One region of the Paenibacillus stellifer genome, then DNA from elsewhere that is predicted to be linked to it. Evidence: riboswitches for the same ligand, from Rfam matches in the RefSeq annotation. Region 1 holds a riboswitch; each other region holds the start of a gene.
The links. A riboswitch is a leader RNA that binds a small molecule or an ion and turns the genes downstream of it on or off. The one in region 1 is predicted to bind cyclic di-AMP.

Region 2: linked by a shared signal. The riboswitch ahead of PSTEL_RS00155 (resuscitation-promoting factor) and the one ahead of PSTEL_RS14490 (APC family permease) in region 1 are both predicted to bind cyclic di-AMP.
Region 3: linked by a shared signal. The riboswitch ahead of PSTEL_RS00845 (C40 family peptidase) and the one ahead of PSTEL_RS14490 (APC family permease) in region 1 are both predicted to bind cyclic di-AMP.

The regions. Positions count from the first base shown of each region.
Region 1 covers NZ_CP009286.1:3,138,839-3,143,020, reverse strand. Annotated here, with positions in the region: gene PSTEL_RS14500 (DsbA family protein) at 252-1,007, shown strand; gene PSTEL_RS14495 (disulfide oxidoreductase) at 1,004-1,444, shown strand; cyclic di-AMP (ydaO/yuaA leader) riboswitch at 1,599-1,755, shown strand; gene PSTEL_RS14490 (APC family permease) at 1,881-3,698, shown strand; gene PSTEL_RS14485 (ABC transporter ATP-binding protein) at 3,943-4,182, shown strand, end outside.
Region 2 covers NZ_CP009286.1:32,364-36,545, reverse strand. Annotated here, with positions in the region: gene rsmA (16S rRNA (adenine(1518)-N(6)/adenine(1519)-N(6))-dimethyltransferase RsmA) at 1-644, opposite strand, end outside; gene rnmV (ribonuclease M5) at 641-1,192, opposite strand; gene PSTEL_RS00155 (resuscitation-promoting factor) at 1,425-2,594, opposite strand; cyclic di-AMP (ydaO/yuaA leader) riboswitch at 2,886-3,118, opposite strand; gene PSTEL_RS00150 (TatD family hydrolase) at 3,320-4,090, opposite strand; gene PSTEL_RS00145 (HD domain-containing protein) at 4,121-4,182, opposite strand, start outside.
Region 3 covers NZ_CP009286.1:148,162-152,343, forward strand. Annotated here, with positions in the region: gene PSTEL_RS00830 (hypothetical protein) at 1-208, shown strand, start outside; gene PSTEL_RS00835 (4a-hydroxytetrahydrobiopterin dehydratase) at 404-691, shown strand; gene PSTEL_RS00840 (GNAT family N-acetyltransferase) at 957-1,460, opposite strand; gene PSTEL_RS00845 (C40 family peptidase) at 1,736-2,227, opposite strand; cyclic di-AMP (ydaO/yuaA leader) riboswitch at 2,232-2,372, opposite strand; gene PSTEL_RS00850 (C40 family peptidase) at 2,741-3,169, opposite strand; cyclic di-AMP (ydaO/yuaA leader) riboswitch at 3,222-3,362, opposite strand; gene PSTEL_RS00855 (hypothetical protein) at 3,607-4,182, opposite strand, start outside.

The DNA of each region.
Region 1 (4,182 bases):
AGCAAGGAGAGCGTGACGCCTATATGGGCGTGCGCTCTTTTTTTGCCGGGAAAAAAATGCATAATCACAACCTTAAAGGGCAGAAATAGGTGCATGTCCATGTTCGGGCGCTCTCAGGACAGGAAAGAAGGCTGAGTTCCCTTTCCCTTCCATTTGCAAGGATATAAGCTGAACTATATACTTTTTACTATTACCAATAGAAATCATCTATTGAATATGAAGTCCGACGGGACAGAAAGGAAAGACTTACATTGAGCAATCCGAGAAGAAGAAGCACTCCTTCCAATGCCCAGAGTCAACAAGAGAGGCGGCGACTGGAGCAGGAACGCCAAAAAAAGAAAACGCGAATACTGCTGATCGCCTCAGTGGTTCTGGTCATCGCGATTTTCGCCGGACTGTTTGCCTTAGCCTCCCAAGATTCAGAAACCAAGAACACCGCCTCCACGCCGGCCGAGTTCGACTATTCGACTCTCCCAAGGCTTGGACAGGCCGACGCACCGGTCAAGCTTGTGGAGTTCGGCGATTTCCAATGTCCCTCCTGTGCTCAGTTCACGAATAGCGTCAAGCCTGAACTGATGGACAAGTATATCAATACGGGCAAGGCGGCGCTGTATTTCGTCAATATGTCGTTTATCGGCCCCGACTCCGAGACAGCTTCTCTTGCCGCTCTGTCGGTCTATCATCAGAACAGCGATGCCTTCTGGAAATTCTATGATGCGATGTACGAGAACCAGGGAGAAGAGAACTCAGGATGGGCTGCCGAGGACAAGCTGGTGGAGTTGGCCCAAAAAGAGCAGCTCGATATCGATTACGAACTTCTTCGCACTGATATCCAGAATCGCACCTATGCCGACGAACTGTCACGCGATAACAAGACAGCCTCCGACAATGGGGTGTCAAGCACGCCGACGCTGTTTGTCAACGGGACTGCGGTCCGAAATGCCCTTGCTTTGAACGAAGTGGGAGACGCAATCGAGTCGGCGGCGAAGGCGGCAGAGTCGAAATGAAGGAGTTCGTAAGACGCCACTGTCTGTACCTTGCCTGGTTTGTCTCGTTGGTTGCGGTAGCAGGCAGTCTTTACTTAAGCGAAGTGCTTAAATACGAACCCTGCAAGCTGTGCTGGTTTCAGCGGATTTTCATGTACCCGCAGTTCGTGCTGCTCGGCATTGCGACCTACCGGAACGACAAGAAGATCATTCCCTACATTTTGCCTTTGTGCATAATTGGAGGGAGCATTTCGACCTATCATTACGCAGAACAGAAAATACCCGCTCTTGGACGTATTGCATCCTGCAGCATCGGCGTCCCATGCACCAAGGACTATCTCAATTGGTTCGGATTTGTGACGGTTCCGCTTCTGGCGCTCACGGCATTTGTGCTGATCGGACTGCTGCTCTGGAACGGGAGAGAACGGTCAGTTGAAGAAGACAGCCTTGGAGAATGAAAAATCAAGAGCCTGAGGGATAAAACAAGAGAATGAAAGAGTAGAAGATTTCTTACTGGAAATTTGCGCTTTTTAGTCGGTTTTTCAATTTATTTTCATCTTATTCACTGTTTACTGCTCCGGGTTTATCGACTAATATTAGACCTTGTGAGAAGTTGAATATGCGCTGAATTTTCCCATAACGGAAAAACGGGGGAACCAACATGACCGCCAGCCGGTCAAGGGGTGAATCGGAACCGAAATGTTCGGTCCGTAGGGCTTCCACAGTCCGAATCCGCCAGCTAACCTCGTAAGCCACAGTGGATAATGATCATGTCTTAAGCATGCGGTCATTACCGTATGCTTATTTTTGTGCCTCCATTTATGAAAATTAACCACTGAAAACGGCGCACGGTATTACCGTTTCAACTCACCAAAGAGAGGAACTGGATCCAACATGGTAAGCAGAGTCAAACGGCTGTTGATCGGCCGTCCAAGGAAGTCAACAGAGCTTGAACAGGAGAAATTAAGCAAGCTGAAAGCACTTGCCGTTCTGTCCTCCGACGCACTCTCATCCGTCGCTTATGGTACGGAACAAATACTGCTCGTGCTTGTAACAGTCGGCTTCACGGCGGTCTGGTATTCGCTGCCGATCGCTCTTGCTGTTCTGGCATTGCTGGCGATTCTGATTTTGTCGTACCGGCAGACGATCTTCTCTTACCCGCAGGGCGGGGGAGCGTATATTGTCGCCAAGGATAATCTGGGCGTCTCAACAGGACTGCTGGCCGGCGGTTCTCTTCTGGTGGATTACATCCTGACGGTTGCCGTAAGCGCCTCGGCGGGTACGGACGCGATCACGTCGGCTTATCCGAGCCTGCATGACCACGCCGTAGCCATCGCCGTGACGGTTATCATCATTCTGACGATCATCAATCTTCGCGGCGTGACGGAGTCGGCCTCCTTCATCGCGATTCCGGTGTATCTGTTCGTCCTGTCTATCGTCGTTCTGATCGTGACAGGCGTGATCAAGTACGCAACCGGTGGAGCACACGCCGACGTTCCCGAAATCGGGACGGCCGTTTCGAATGTCAGCCTGTTCCTGCTGCTAAAAGCCTTCAGCTCCGGGTGTTCGGCGTTGACCGGTGTTGAAGCGGTATCGAACGCCATTCCGAACTTCAAGGCTCCGGCTGAGAAGAATGCGGCCAAGACGCTGATGATGATGGGTCTGATCCTCGGTTTCATGTTCACGGGGATTACGCTGCTCGCTTACTGGTTCGGCATTTCGCCCAACGCGAAAGAGACGGTCGTATCGCAGATCGCGGAATCGACCTTCGGACGCGGCTTCCTCTACTACGCGATTCAGGCGGTTACAGCGGCTATCCTGTTCCTGGCGGCCAACACCGCGTACTCGGCTTTCCCGCTGCTGTCGTTCATGCTGGCCAAGGATAAATACATGCCGCATGCCTTCATGGTTCGCGGTGACCGGCTTGGATTCTCGAACGGCATAATTTTTCTGGGTGTCGCCTCTGCGGTTCTTGTTGCAGCGTTCCACGGGGAGACTACCAATCTTATTCCGCTGTACGCAGTTGGCGTATTTATTCCGTTCACCCTGTCCCAGCTCGGAATGATGATCCGCTGGTATAAGCTGAAGCCTGCAGGGTGGAGAACGAAATTTATTGTCAACACCATCGGGATGCTGACAACTCTGACCATTACGATGATCTTCATTATTACGAAATTCTCGAATGTGTGGGTAGCCTTCATCTTTCTGCCGATCGTGATGCTGATCTTCTTCCGGATTCATAAGCATTATATGAATACGGCAGACCAGCTCCGGATTCAGCTTGATGCCGAGAAGCCGGTAATCAAGGGCAGCACGATCGTCGTTCCGGTATCCGGCGTGACGCGCGCGGTGCTTCACTCGCTAAGCTATGCAAAGTCGCTCACCGATAACGTAGTGGCGCTGTACGTCGGCTTTGATGAGGAAGAGATCCGCAAGATGGAGCAGAAGTGGGAGGAATGGAACCCGGGTGTCCGTCTGATCGTGCTCCGCTCGCGTTACCGCAGCATTATACGGCCGCTGGTCAAATTTATCGACACGGTCGAATGGAAGACAGCCTCAACGGACCATATTACGATTCTGATTCCGCAGTTTATCACGAAGCACTGGTGGCAGGCAGTCCTGCATAATCAAACAAGTGTGTTTATCCGGACTTATCTGATGAATCATAAAGATATTGTCGTCGCAACAGTGCCTTATCATTTAAATAAATAGCTTAGTAAGATCTGCTTTGTTCTCAAAGACCGTTCCGGGTTCACCGGGGCGGTTTTTTTGCTGAAAAAACAAAGGTTTTCCGAAAATATCGATTTTTCAGTATCTTTCAAGTTGACATAGATAATGAGAATCAATATCATTTATATAGAAGAGAGCTATATTGCTCGATGGTTGATAGCAGGGACATGAACGGTTACTATTACAGCGGTTATACCGCTTTGATGAGGATGAGGAGTGAAGTGAAATGGCGGAACGCCTGAACGCGAATCAATTAAGCATCGGATATTCGGAGTCGATTATTGTTAAAGACCTCAATCTGACCATTCCAACCGGAAAGATCACAGCGCTCGTAGGCGCGAACGGATCAGGGAAGTCGACGATTCTCAAAACGATGTCCCGGCTGATGAAGCCGGCCGGAGGCAGCGTGCTGCTGGATGGCAAATCCATTCACAGTCAATCGACCAAGGAAGTGGCCCGCCAGTTG
Region 2 (4,182 bases), 2.6 Mb from region 1:
CGCTCCCTGACCTTCAACCGGATGACCGCCGACTCCACATTCGGCTGGGGAATGAACACCGTATGCGGAACCGTGCAGATCAGCTCCGGCTCGCTGTAGTATTGGACCGCAATGCTCAGACTCCCGTAATCCTTGCCTCCCGGTGATGCGGCCATACGGTCCGCCACCTCTTTCTGGATCATGACCACGATGTTCGCCAGCGGCAGCTTCTCCTCCAGCAGCTTCATCAGAATCGGCGTGGTCACATAGTAAGGCAGATTGGCGACCACACTGACCCGCTCGACCCCGGAGAAATCCTCGGCGAACAGCTGCCGGAGATCCACCTTCAGCACATCGCCATGCCGGATCTTGACATGCGGATAAGGCGCGAGCACATCCGACAGAATCGGGATCAGCCGCTGGTCGATCTCGACCGCCGTCACGGCCCCGGCCTCCGCAGCGAGGCGCTCTGTCAGAGCGCCGATCCCCGGACCAATTTCGAGCACTCCTGTATTCTCTTTCAGGCCGGCGGCGTCCACGATTTTGTTCAAAATATTTTGGTCAATCAAAAAATTCTGGCCCAGACTCTTCTTGAAGGAGAAGCCGTGGGCGGCGATAATCTCCTTGGTCCGTCTGGGAGACGAAATCTCTTCTCTGCCGTTCATAGGGTATGCCCTCCCTGGTTCATTTGCCTCAGCGCATCCCCGAACTCTTCCGGCGTGATGCGGAAAATCGCGAGGCGCTTATACAGCTGCTTGCCGTTGCAGTATCCAATGCCAAGAATGTTGCCGAGCGCCATCCGGCGTTCGGCGGCGCTCGGATGGCCGATCAGGCCTGCTGCAATCAAATCGTCCATGCCGATCAATACCGGCGCCCCTTCAAATTCGGTATGCACATGTGCAAGCGCGTGACGGATCGCCTCGGGCGACGCGTTCTCCACCCCGATATCACCCTTCGCGGTGGCATCCTGCTCCGGGATAAACGCATGCTTGCAGCCCGGCACCTTCGACGAGACGATTTTGCGTATCCGCTCTCCCGCATGATCGGGATCTGTCAGAATGATGACCCCCCGCCGCTCGGCGGCCAGCGCAATCTTGGCGATAACGCGGCGGTCCACGGCCGAGCCGCCTGTTTCAATTGTGTCGGCATCAACCGCGCGCTTGACGGCGGCCGTGTCATTTTTACCCTCAACCACTATTAATTCCTTGATCATTCGTACTGTATTCCTCCCGGGTGCCTCATCCTGCTCCTGGCCGATGCGACAACCTGTAAAGTCTTGTATGCAAGGGTAAACGCACGCCCAGGCTTTCGGACGACGAACGTTACCCAAAAAAAGAAAAAGAAGAGGATTCGCTCCTCTTCTTTTTGGCTAAATTTGTTATACAGGGCGAGCTTACACCACTATAGCGTATTGCCGCCTAATTTGCAAAAGGGATTACAGCGGTCTAGTCAAGCTCCGGTTTAACCGGTCCGATGACATAGACGGTCCGTGTTTTGCGCCCGAAGTTAAGCGCATGGCTAAGGGAATCGTAGTAGACGTCGATCTTGTTGCCTTTGATGGCACCACCCGTATCTTCTGCACGGCGGAATCCGAGCCCCTCGATATATACCCACCAGCCGATCGGAATGACATCGGGATCGACCGCAATGGTCCGTCCTTCCGTTACACGAGTTCCGGATGCAGTCCGCGTTCCAATGCCCGGTTCCTCAGACGAATAGGCGGTCATCGAGACGTTCTTGATTATTTTCTTGTACTCAAAATCCACGCCGGCTTTTCTTACGACATTGCTGCTGCTGGCACTGATCTTCGCGCTGGTCTGTTTGATGGCAGTTGATGGACTGGAGCTCACTTTCGCCACTGCGGGTTGAGGCTTGGCTTTCGTTCCTACGGCGATGATTTTATCCTTGGTCACCGTTTGAACTTCTTTGCCGATCATGCGCATCGAGACCAGATTGCCGTCCTGGTAAGTCTTCTCGATATGCTGGATCATGACGCCTTGTTTGCCTGCCTGTGCTACTCGTACATCTCCCACATACAGGGAAGGGTCCGCCGTCTTGATGACCCGGTAAGGCAGGTTCTGCGTCCGCTGCACCACTTGCTTGTTGATGCGGAGCACCTTGACTTCCGTGTCGGCGGTAATTGCGGAGTCTAGCGAAGGAAAGATTTTGTCGTGGGTCCCTAAGGTAATTCCACTGTTCTTGATCGCCTGGCCGACCGTATCTTCGGTCGTATAGAGCGTATGCGTTGTGCCGCTCTCGGTCAGGGTAAATTCTTTGGCCCGTTTGATAATGATTTGATCACCATCACTAATCTCATCGCCCAATCCTGCCGATAATTGATCATAGGGCTTCAGCGAAATCAGTTCTGCGGCAAGCGCTTCGCCGAGCAGATCTTCACGGGTTTCGAGCGAGCGAACCTGACCGTCTATGACTAAAGTGATTTGCTTGCTGCTCTGAGAGTGTACATACAGCATAATAAGCAGCGCTACTGCTACTCCGATTACACCGGCAAGCGCCCAAACGCGGAGATTGAAGTGCTCCAAGCGTAACCGTAATGCATTAAACCTGCTGGATGATTGCGAATCATGGGATACTTCTGGTTGGAATACGCCCATCTTCTACATCCTCCTTACATAGCCTGGCTGAACGCGTAACTTGATTAACGCGACTTCACCCTTGCTACTAGAGATTGTTACAGGACGCGATACATGGCGAGGCTTCGCATCCTGCTTCATAAATCGCCTGCCCGGCTTTGCCAATTCCACGGTCGGCCAACTGTTATATAACAGTTTGCGGACAGGAATCCGTTTATTTCAAACAAAAAGAAGCCTAGATAAAGAGCCTAAAGGCAGAGGACTCTTTCGTGGCTTCTTGGGATGTCCGAATAAACGGCCAAAGCACGAGGTTGCCTCTCTTACTTGCGCTTACGGGGTTAGCTGTCGGGTTCGGACGAAAGAGAGACGCCCTAGCTTCGGTCAACCGCTCATGGCGGCTGCCTCCACATTCACCCCAAAGACCACGTGAAGAAATCAAATACGGCCTAGACGGCGACATCGACGTGTACGCCATGTACAGAATCATTCGTCAGGGCGGTATTGGTTCCCCCGTTCTCCATACGGAGACTCAGCGAGACGATCTATGAATCAGCAGCTGTCTCTGTATTACCAACAGCTCACTGCACTGAAACGATGATATCCTGTTTCGATGCATGTTGTAAAGGTTGTTTCAACCAGATTTGCGCAAAAATTTGGTTAATTTATTGTAATAATCCTTCGTTTTTTCGTTAAAATTCTTTAATCCTTCGCTCATGCTTACTTTTTTAACCGATTTTCTCCCGTTTTCACTTAATTCCAAATAGTTCCAGCCCGTTCGCATACGTAATTTCAGCCAATTTTTCCAATTGAATTCCTTTAATTTCCGCTGCAGCCTCTGCCACTAATCTGACATGAGCGCTCTCATTTCGCTTCCCACGATATGGGTGCGGAGTCAAATACGGGGAATCGGTTTCGATCAAAAGACGGTCGAGCGGAACCTGTGCCAGCACCTCTTTGGGCACCCTTGCATTCTTGAATGTAATCGGTCCCCCGAAGGACAGGTGGAAGCCTAAATCGAGACACATTTTCGCTGTCTCCCAGCTCCCCGAGAATGAATGCATAATCCCTCCGACCTCCGAAGCTTTCTCCTCACGCAGAATCCGAACCACATCCTCATGCGCATCCCGGTTATGAATCACAATCGGCATATTCAATTCGCGCGCCAGTCCGATCTGCCGTCTAAACACCTTATGCTGTACGTCTTTGGGTGACGTGTCCCAGTAATAATCCAGTCCTATTTCTCCGATCGCCACCACTTTGTCATGGGCGCACAAGGAAGCGATCCAGTCCAGATCCTCATCCTTCATGTCAATCGCATCTGTAGGATGCCAGCCGACAGCCGCGTAGATGAAATCGTACGATTCCGCCAGCTTCATGGTGGTGGGAATCGTCTCCCGGTTAAACCCGATATTAACCATCCGGGTCACTCCCGCCTCTACGGCGCGGGCAATTGTCTCTTCGCGGTCGCCGTCGAATTGGGGAGCATCCAGGTGAGTGTGAGTGTCGAAAAGCTGCATAGCCATTATCCCCTTTCAGTGCATAATAACTTAATTCAAATCAAAAATTTCACGTATCGATTTCGGAAGCCGGGAACGTGCTTCATTCAGCT
Region 3 (4,182 bases), 2.7 Mb from region 1:
CTTTGAAATGGACCCGGAGGAGTGGCAGAAGCTGCCGCGTGAATCGAAGCTGGAAGTATGGGAGGCGCTCGCGGAGGATCTGTTCTTTGCTTTGGGCAACGAGCCTGTCATACAGGTGGGCAGCGGTGTCGTGATTTATGATAAGGAAGGGCATCGGATCAATATTCTGGTAGGGGAAGAGGATTTGGAGTCTGTCGCGCTGATCTGAGGACTCCGCTCATTTGCCCCGAATGTGCCCTCATGGTAAAATTGGGGGTGTCCAAGGTATAAATGCCGGGAGCCCAGAATACATTAAACCGAAAATAAGCCTTAGCCTGGCGCATCCCTTGGATTGAAGACTGAGGGATGTTTGTTTTAAGGAAGGCTGCGGGAAGCCGGCGGCTGTCAAGGGAGGAAATCTAAAGTGCTGTTAACCGAGGGAGAACTGCAGGAGCAGATAGGCAAACTGGATGGCTGGAAGCTGGATGACGGAGCCATGGTGCGCAAATATGTGTTCAGCGATTTTATGAAGGGGATTGCCTTCGTGGATGAAGTAGCCGCCATTTCGGAAGCGTTCGCCCATCATCCGCATATTACCATCGACTATAAAACGGTTACTCTGCGTCTGTCAACGGGTGAAGAAGGCGGAATTACCGCGCTCGACGTTCGGGAAGCCCATGAATTTAATGAGGCGTTCGAGAAAACACGGTAAGAGAAGACACGGTAAGCCCATTACCCGGAAGCTCAAGAATCGCGCAATAGATACAGCATTAACAAATACGCCTTCTTTCGCTGAAGCCGCGAGGCTGCAGGATGGAAGGCGTATTTCTGTTTCTCGTGTATCTCCTGGCGTCTAAAAGACCGCTGCAGGCGTTTGTCGCTGATACTCCGTTTATTGCTTCCCGGACAACGGCAACGGCAGGTCACATGGCACGCCCGCAATTTCCTCTGGTTCGACTGCGTATCCGCTTCTATAGTCAGGCCCGCGATTTATCGTAAACCATGCAATAAAACGGCTTAACTCCATTTGGCGTACGGCGCTCGTAAGCATCGGTAATGGTGAAGCCGGCCTTCCGGTAAGCGCGGATCGCTCTCTGGTTCCAGGTGAGGACCTCCAGGTCGATTTCCCGCCGGGGATACCGCTTGCGGGCTTCCTCGATGATTGCACTGACGAACAGATGCCCGGTGCCCTGGCCGCATAAATCGGGATGCATGCCGAGCCCCAGCCTTACTGTGCGGACCTCACCGTCTAAAGGGAATAGCTGGGCAAAGCCGCAAAGCTCGTCATTCTGATTCATAATCGAAACATACTGCTCCCGGCGGATGCGCGGATCCCCGAATTCGATGCCGAGCGCCTCCATCTGCTCCCAGGATAGCCAGCCGTAAATATTGTAAGGCGCCTTGTAATGCCAGGTGCAGATATCTTTGGCATGCGCGGCTGTCATAGGGACGGCGTGAAAAATTACAGGTGAGCTAATCATAAGTTCAGCGGCCTCCTTATCCAAGAGTCAAGACCCTGTGCTTCTGACCTTTATTTAAATTATATACAAAAAGGGCCGGACCGACGCAAAAACTTTCCTCGGTGTCCGTACCCAATTTCTCAAATAAATCGCCGAAATTTGTCATTTCCTTCATAAACGGCGTTTGACAAATTTTGAAAGGGGTAAATGGTAAATAAGACGGTCAAAATGTCGCGTATCAAATAAAAAACCCTGCGGTCAGCGACCGGCAGGGGCAAATCTACATTAATAGTACATTATTGAACGTTATCGTCATCTTGCGCATCGGCAGCCGCAGCCTGGTACTTGGTGTTGCTCATAACGCGCTTGGCGCCGACGTAGCGGTTCACATAGTAGCTGTCACTCAAAGAGGTAATGATAACGCCTCTGGAAGTGGAAGCATGGGCGAATTTGCCGTCGCCGACATAAATGCCGACATGGGATACGCCTTTTCCGCTAGTGTTGAAGAACACGAGATCCCCCGCTCGCAGTTCGCTGCGGGATACGGCTTCGCCCATCTGATACTGGGAGCCGGACTGATGCGGCAGATCAATTCCGATTTGATTGAACACATACATGGTGAACCCGGAGCAATCAAATCCGCTCGTCGTTGTACCGCCGGATACATATTTGGTTCCGATCGCGCTGCCAATCACCTTATCCATTTTGGAATCGGCGAGTGCGCTGCCTGCTCCGATTGCTAGAACGATGGAGAAACTGAGGAATGCTGCCACCAACTTCTTCTTCAAACGATTGGACTCCTTCCAATGCCTGCGAGGTTAGCTTAAGGGTTCGGTAGAAGGTCCCCTATGACCACTCTTTAAATAGGAGGTCAATTCACCCAAAGATGGTTCCCCCGCTTCCCTGCTTCAGGGAACTCGGCACCTACTGTAATTGTGATTTCGATGTATAGCGATTCATTCGTAACAAAAAGATCGCGAAAACGTTAATATTCATTACAAAAATGTTACTAAGATTTCATTGCGATAATTGTAACAAACCTTTAGCCGCTTGGCAATCATTTTGTACATAGCTGTAATCATTTTTATAACGCTTTCATTTAGGCGCTTACCTATGAATTTGTCCAAAACCCGCGAATTCTCTGGGATTGAGCATCTTTGAGGACCGACAAAAAAATTTGTTTTTCATTTCTCGCGGGGACTGTTTCAGGGCGAATGATCTGGTGTATATTTACCTTAAATAGGAAAAAACCCGGAATTGATCGGAGAAATCAGATCCGGGTGGGTAATGATTGCAGATCATTAATCGTATGCGACCGATTGATAAGCGGTTTTGCTCATAACGCGCTTGGCGCCTACATAGCGGCTGGCCCAGTACGACTGGCTCAGTGAGCTGATCGTGACGCCGTGCGAGGAGGAAGAATTGGCGAATTTGCCGTTGCCGACATAAATACCAACGTGGGAGACGCCTCTTCCCGTCGTATTGAAGAAGACAAGATCGCCGGAGCGCAGCTCGCTGCGGGATACGGAGGATCCTACTTTGTATTGCGCTTGAGAAGTGCGAGGAAGTGAAAGACCTAGTTTCGTGAAGACATAGCGGGTATATCCCGAGCAGTCGAAGCCGGCTGTTGTCGTGCCGCCGGTTTTATAAGAGATTCCGATTGTTTTAGAGATAACAGTGTCCATCTTGGAGTCTGCGAAAGCGCTTCCGGTACCCAATGTGAAAGCCATCACAACACCCAACGCAGCGGCTGCGATTTTCTTCTTGAACGATTTCAACTGAAATTCCCCTTCCAAATGCCTGCGTGGTTAGCTTAAGGATTCGGTTTGAAGGTTCCCTATGATCCCTCTGTTACGAGATCAATTCACCCAAAGAAATGGTTCCCCCGCTCCCCGGTGCCCAGGGATTTGGCTTGTTGTGCACCTCAATATGAATTCGACATAATTAGACTACAGTCGTCAAAATAGCTTATCTTTTTAAAAGATTACAAACTTGTTACCCTCAACACAAGCCTCATTGTAGCAGAGGTTTTCTCGTTTGGCAAATCCTTTTCGTCCGAGGAAGAGTTTGGAGAAGGGGAAATAAAAGAAGAGTTCAGATTCCCGTCAAGGATTCTGAACTCTTTTTCTTGAAAAATAGCATAAATGAAAGGGTTTTCCAGGGGGGCTCAGGATCTTATTCGTTCTCCCCGCCAAGTATGATATTGAGAGGCAAGTCCCCAGAGGCCGAATACGAGCGAGGGCAGGGGAGCAAGCTGTCTGAGAAGCAGAGCAGGGAAGCCCGGAAGCAGCAGGCCTGTGGCGGCGCTGATTACAAGGACGAGCAGGCTTCCGCCACCCATCAGGAATCCGATGCCCGCGGCGGAAGGGAACCGGCGAAGGGCGGTGAGCAGAGATGGCAGGATGCCGGTCTCTCCGGTGTATCCGAACTGCATGTACAGCAGCAGCAGCCGGATGAGCCACACATACAGCAGCCAGGCCAGGAGGACGGGGAGGACCGTGAGCAGGAGTGAAGGTCCGGAGGGTGAAGTGTGCAGCAACTGCAAGCCCTTCGGGAGCAGCCAGTATAGGGGGAGAAGGGTGAGCACCCACTCGATTGCGCTGAAGAGCAGGATCGGCAAGCCATACTTCTTCATCCCGGAAAAAAAGAACAGACCCCGTTCTCCGCGGCTCTCCTGATGCAGCTCATACAGCAGTCCAGCACGAATGAAGGGTGTAAGAAGCAGGCGGACGGCCGCCAGAAT